2 linked regions of the Roseimaritima multifibrata genome follow. The protein of the gene in region 1 interacts with the protein of each later gene in a pairwise test. Links are inferred from orthologs where the notes say so. Each region holds a gene or a part of one and is shown on either strand. Other genes may lie near its edges. The genes, in order: tpiA and pepT.

The links.
Region 2: the proteins of tpiA (region 1) and pepT interact in binary tests that used the Escherichia coli proteins (3 or more experiments, as listed by UniProt). The link is inferred for Roseimaritima multifibrata from one-to-one orthologs.

What each region holds. Positions count from the first base shown.
Region 1 is NZ_CP036262.1:5,134,575-5,137,885, reverse strand. The notes cover bases 91-3,078. They hold tpiA (triose-phosphate isomerase), read left to right. Parts: upstream 91-1,200; coding sequence 1,201-1,956; downstream 1,957-3,078. Other genes in these bases: FF011L_RS18570 (YicC/YloC family endoribonuclease), read left to right, coding at 2,603-3,078; secG (preprotein translocase subunit SecG), read left to right, coding at 2,009-2,569; aroF (3-deoxy-7-phosphoheptulonate synthase), read left to right, coding at 164-1,204. Also shown: more of FF011L_RS18570, read left to right, coding at 3,079-3,311. UniProt on the Escherichia coli protein: Involved in the gluconeogenesis. Catalyzes stereospecifically the conversion of dihydroxyacetone phosphate (DHAP) to D-glyceraldehyde-3-phosphate (G3P).
Region 2 is NZ_CP036262.1:5,458,566-5,461,822, forward strand. The notes cover bases 69-3,002. They hold pepT (peptidase T), read left to right. Parts: upstream 69-877; coding sequence 878-2,128; downstream 2,129-3,002. Other genes in these bases: FF011L_RS19800 (3'-5' exonuclease), read right to left, coding at 69-789; FF011L_RS19810 (Mrp/NBP35 family ATP-binding protein), read left to right, coding at 2,220-3,002. Also shown: more of FF011L_RS19800, read right to left, coding at 1-68; more of FF011L_RS19810, read left to right, coding at 3,003-3,257. UniProt on the Escherichia coli protein: Cleaves the N-terminal amino acid of tripeptides.

The sequences.
Region 1 (3,311 bases):
TTGGAAGCCTCCGCCGCTGTTTATCACTTGAAATAGTAGGCTTCTGCACCGTTTTGGGGCCTCGATAAGGGTGGGCTGTGGGAGATCCCCGTCAGTTGTTACATTACGCACCTAAATCCGAAACATTTTATTCCATTTTGCCTTCTGAACCGTTAAATCTGCCGTGATTGTCATTCTCAAATCGGGTGCAAGTGATCAGCAAATTGATCATGTGATCGAACGCATTGAAGCGTTGGGTTTGCAGGCCCATCTGAGCCGGGGGACTTTCCGGACGATCGTCGGGGTGATTGGTGATGAGAGCAAGGTTTCTGAAGATTCGCTGCGATCAATTCCAGGTATTGCCCAAGTGATTCCCGTTTTGCCTCCCTACAAACTCGCTTCATTGGAAGCCCATCCGCAGCGATCGGTTGTCGATGTAAGTGGCGTTTTGGTGGGTGGAGGCAATTTGGGCATGATCGCTGGCCCATGCTCGGTTGAAGAACCTGAGCGGATGGATCGGCTAGCAAAGTCGGCTCGCGAATCGGGGGCCAACCTGTTTCGTGGGGGGGCTTACAAGCCACGCACCAGCCCTTATGCGTTTCAGGGATTGGGCGTCGAAGGTTTAAAAATTTTGAAAGAGGCTGGTCACCGGTACGGTTTGCCCGTGGTCACCGAAGTGACCGACCCTCGAAACGTTGAAATCGTCAGTGAATATGCCGATATGCTTCAGGTGGGAGCACGGAATATGCAGAATTTCGTCCTCCTGACCGAAGTTGGTAAATCGTCCCGCCCGGTCCTGCTGAAACGCGGGATGAGCGCCACGATCCAAGATCTGCTGATGAGTGCCGAATACATTCTCTCGCAGGGGAACCCAAATGTGGTGCTTTGCGAGCGAGGGATCAAGAGTTTTGATCCCTCCACACGGAATCTGTTTGATGTGGCTGCGGTCCCCGTTTTGGCTGGCTTGACCCATTTGCCCGTGATCGTCGACCCCAGTCATGCGACCGGTCGTCCTGATCTGATCCCCGCCTGTGCCCTCGCCGGGCTGGCTGCCGGAGCCGACGGGGTCCATATCGAGATCCACGACGAGCCTGAAGTTGCCAAGAGCGATGGCCCCCAGGCGTTGCTACCCGAACAATATCAAGAATTAGCGGGCCGGATGCGAAAAATGGCCGAACTGCTAGGTAAGACTATCTCCCCACCGAACCCTGAGGTTGCAGCGTGACTCGACGTATTCTGATTGCTGGTAACTGGAAAATGAATACCCGTCGTCGCGATGCGGCGGCTTTGGCCAAAGGCGTTGTCGATGGCATTCCCAAGGAATGCGCCGTCGAAATCGCCCTTTGTCCTCCCTCGGTCTATTTGGGGACCGTTTCGGAGTGTGTGGTCGGTTCGCCTGTCGGTCTGGGCGGCCAGAACCTTTACGCCGCGGCAGACGGAGCCTTCACCGGCGAAGTGAATGCGGGCATGCTGACCGATATCGGTTGCAGCTATGTCATCCTTGGCCACAGCGAACGCCGTCAGCTGATGGGCGAAACCGATGCGGACGTCAGCAAAAAACTGCACGCGGCCCTCGCGGGTAATTTGATTCCGATCGTTTGTGTCGGCGAAACCCAAGAACAGCGCGAAAATAACGAAACCGAACAGGTCGTCAGCGACCAGCTGAAAGGCTCCTTGGCCGGCCTTGATGAAGCTCGGGCTGCTGGGATTGTGATCGCCTACGAACCTGTCTGGGCGATCGGAACCGGGCTGACAGCCTCTCCTGATCAGGCTGAAGCGGTACACGCCTTTATCCGTGGTATCCTGACGGATGATTTTGGCGAAGACGTCGCAGGCCAAATCCGGTTACAGTACGGCGGAAGCGTCAAACCGGGTAACGCGGCTGAATTGCTCGGACAGAAAAATATTGATGGTGCCCTCGTTGGAGGCGCTAGTCTAAAGGCAGAAGACTTCCTCGGTATTATCAACGCCGTCTAGTTCGGTAGTCCTCTCCTTCCTTTACCCATACTTTCGTTAAGAGATTTTCACGATGACCCCTTTGTTCGGCCTCGTTGGCTTCTTTTTGGGTTGGACCATGTCCTTGTTGTCCGTCTTTTTGATTCTTCTGGTATTGGTCCAGAGGGGGCGAGGCGGCGGTCTGACAGGAGCCTTGGGTGGTCCTGGTGGGCAAAGCGCTTTCGGTAGCAAAGCCGGGGACATGTTCACGAAAATTACAAGTGTTACCGCGTTGCTGTGGATTGGCCTCTGTGCGATCGCAACCGCATCGATGGGAGTCAAACCGCTTGCTGAAGAACCTGACGATGAAATTGCAGTCATCGAAGGCAAAGGGGACGAAGACCTCGGCAATCTGTCTTTCCCAGGCCTTTCGGAGATCGAATCTGAAGAAACTGTCGAAGGTGATGTCGAACTGACACCAGCCGACGCAGAACCCAAGATGGAAGCCCCAGCGGAAACCGAAGCTCCAGCGGAAACGCCTGCTCCAGCAGAAACCGAAGCTCCTGCTGCTCCAGAAACCGAAGCCGAGGCTCCTGCTAAAGCGGAAACGGAAACTCCTGCGAAAGCCGATACCCCTGCCGATGAAACTCCGTAGTTTGAGTGATTCCTTGTGTAAGGAGGGAGTTACATGACGCGAAGTATGACCGGCCAAGGGCAGGCTCGACAGAATGGACCCAATGGGCTCCTCTCTGTGGAAATTCGCACGGTAAACAATCGAGGACTGAAGATCGTGTCTCGCGTGAGTGAGACGCTGGCCTGCTTTGAACCGCAGGTTGAGGCGGTTCTGCGATCGCATGTCCATCGTGGAAGTGTTCAGTTGAAGGTTCGCTTGGATCGTAGTGATTCGGGCTCGGCCTATTCGATCAATTCCCAGCAGCTCCTAAGTTACTGCCGGCAACTCGAACAGGTGCGTAGCGAATTCGATGGCTCACTCGCCCCGCTGGACCTTGCTCGGATCGCTCAGTTCCCTGGAGTGCTGAACGAGGCTGATGACGAAGGGAAGCAGGACGAAGGAGTTTGGAAAGCGGTTGAAGACGTCCTGTGTGAGGCGATTGAGAACCTCAATCGGATGCGGGATGAAGAAGGAAGTGCGATGCAAGAGGCACTTCTTCAGGATTTGGCGGTGATTGAGACGCATTTGGCGTCGATTGCGGCGCGACGTCCGGATGTCGTTTCGGCTTATCGCGATCGCTTGGAATCAAAAGTGGATACCTACCTGGCCGAAAAAGGTCTGGTGGTGGCTCAGGTTGAAATCCTGCGTGAAATCCAATTGTTTGCCGATCGAAGTGATATTAGTGAAGAGGTCACTCGCTTGGATGCGCATCGCAAGGCTTTCG
Region 2 (3,257 bases), 320 kb from region 1 along the record:
CGATAAATAATCGACGTATGCCTGGCACTCCCCCGAGCGTTCCACAAGCCAACGATGGGTTTGTTCGACCAACTCGGCTTCGCGCGCCAGGTCGATCCGGCCGTTAAGAACCGAAGTCCTCAAGAAGACAAAGTAGGTATCCAGAACATCGCAGCGACAATAGTCACTGATTTCTTGCAGTTTGCCCTGATTCCACATCTCTTGGACTTGGTCTCCCTTCGTCGCCATCTTTCCAGGCTTGCCAATCAGCGTTGCTGCGAGGTCCAAGCCACCTCGGAACCAACAGGAACCGTAATTGGTGAGGATCTCGTGCAGATCCAAATGGGCGTTTGCGTTGTATCGATTTCGAGGATGCGTGTAGGACGCCCCTTTGTTGTGAAACCAATCTTTTAAATTCAATCCGTATCGAAAAGCGGCAAGCTCCATAACCGGGATATCGAAGCCTCGGCCGTTAAACGTCACCCACGTCGGATGGTGATAGTGCTCCCACCCTCGCCAAAAGTGTTGGGTCATGACATGCGAACGGAACTGCGGTTCGTCCAACGAAACCAGATCGACCATATTCAGATCGCTATCGACCTTGGCAACCACCACAGCGATTGGAATCTGAAAGGTATGCGGGATAAAATCACGTCCTTTCTGAGTTTCCCGCAGTTCTTCCTGAAAACGTTCAATCGCTTCAGCAGGTTCCAGTTCCTCCGTCGGATACTTCACCGCCGCGACAAGTTGCCCATCGGCGATGGTTTCTACATCAAACAGCAGAAATTCGATCTTCTTTGCTGTGGCCAACCGCCTATCTCCCTATCGCGTGTCGATCTGTCACAATGCTGATTCATTCAAAGTTTATTGTAGCGAGTTCCCTTCATCAGGCGTCCCCATGTCTAATCAAATCAACCGAGACCGTTTACTAGAGCGTTTCCTTGCCTACGTTGGCGTCGACACGGCCGCCAATCCCGACACGACACGTTACCCCAGCAGTGCAGGGCAGTGGGAACTTGGGAACCTTTTGACTCAGCAACTAGAAGATCTAGGAGCCGACTATCCTCACCAGGACGAACATGGCTTGGTCTGGGCCAGCGTGCCTGCAACCGATGGTGGAAACAGCCCAACGATCGCGTTGATCGCCCACTTGGATACATCGCCGGAAGCCCCCAGCGCCAACATCAGCCCTCAGGTGATCAAGAACTACGAAGGAGGCGATATCCTGCTGCCGAGCGGGCAGGTTATCCGTGTCGACCAGACTCCGGAACTGAACGACCTGATCGGTTCAACGTTGATCACAACAGACGGGACCACGCTGCTAGGGGGCGATGACAAAGCAGGCGTTGCGATCATCATGGAATTGGCTCAGCACCTGATCGAAAATCCTCATCTAGAACACGGGACGGTCCGCATCCTCTTTACCTGCGACGAAGAAATCGGCCGCGGTACCGACAAGATCAACCTTTCCAAACTCGATGCAGCGGCAGCTTATACGCTCGACGGAGGGGGTGCTGGCGACCTGGATGTGGAAACGTTCTCGGCCGATGCCGCGACGGTCACGTTCCGCGGTCACAACATTCACCCCGCAATCGCCAAAGGTCGAATGGTCAACGCGGTCCGCGCGGCCGCTTATTTCGTCGATTTACTTCCACGCGATCAACAAACCCCGGAAACCACTTCCGGTCGCGAGGGCTTTATCCATGCCCACAACATTCATGGAGGCGTTGGAAATGCCACGGTGGAATTAATCCTGCGAAGCTTCGATACCGCCGAACTTGACCTGTTTGCCGATCAAATCAGAACACTTGCCGAAACGGTTCAGGAACATTTCCCCGGGCTGCAAGTGGATGTTCAAGTCCGTTCACAGTACCGAAACCTTGCCGAGGGTTTACAACAATCCCCCGAAGTGGTGCAATTTGCCGAACAGGCTTACCAAAACCTGCAGCGAACCTATCGAAAGACCATCATTCGAGGCGGCACCGACGGTTCGCAACTGACCGAAAAGGGGCTGCCAACGCCCAACCTTTCCAGCGGCCAACACAACATCCACGCGGTTCACGAATTTGCCTGCCTTGATCAAATGGAAGATGCAATCGAACATCTTGTGGAACTACTGCGGCTGTGGAGCCAACAAGCTAAATCCTAGTCCCATGTTCAATCGCGATCATCGTTTGCAGGAACGGGACGATCCGAAACCATTTCACTCTGCCTTTCACATTTACTTTTAAATACGAATTATGCCTGACCAAGAATTAACTGCCGATTTGGTCCGCAGTCTACTGGAAACGTTCCCCGATCCCGAAACAGGTCGACCAATTGGAACGATGGGACAACTGGGCGACATTCAGGTTGAAAACAAACACGCCAAGATTGCATTAGGACTCTCCACACACTCCTACCCAATCGCTAACGAAGTCAAAGAACAGATCGCGTCGTTGGTCGCCGCCAAGATCCCCGGAACCACGGTCGACATTACCGTCCATCCACATGCCCGTCCGCCAGCTCGCTCAGGGCAGGCAGGGCTGCGCATCAAGACAGTGATCGCGGTCGGTTCTGGCAAAGGAGGCGTCGGCAAGAGCACGGTTGCAGCCTCGTTAGCGGTCACGCTGGAACTGCTGGGAGCCAAAGTGGGTCTGATGGACGCCGATGTTTATGGTCCTAGTATCCCCCACCTATTTGGGCTGACAGGGAAACCCGAACTAACTCCCAACAAGAAGATCGTCCCGATCAAATCGGGTGACCTTCCGGTGATCTCGATGGGCTTTTTTGTGGAACCAGACCAAGCGGTTATTTGGCGTGGTCCGATGCTTCATCAATCGATCAACCAGTTCCTCGGTGAAACCGACTGGGGTGAACTGGATTACTTGGTCATCGACATGCCCCCTGGGACGGGCGACGTCGCGTTGACGCTCTCACAGGGCGCAGTTCCCATCGCAGGCGCCGTCGTCGTCTGCACGCCTCAGGAGGTGGCTCTGCTGGACGCCGTGAAAGCGATCAGCATGTTCCGTACGGTTAAAATCCCGGTTGCCGGGATTGTTGAAAACATGAGCGGATTCGTTTGCCCCGACTGCCACAAGCGTTACGACATCTTTGGCTCCGGCGGCGCACGCGACAAAGCCGAAGAACTTTCGCTACCGTTCTTGGGCGAACTGCCCATCGATCCGATTCTCCGCAAAGCCGGCGACGCCGGTGAACTGGCTGCGGTGATCCGCAGCGACGCACGTGCCAGAGCTCCACTGGAAAAGGTAGCCCGCGCTTTGGTACGAAACTTTGCC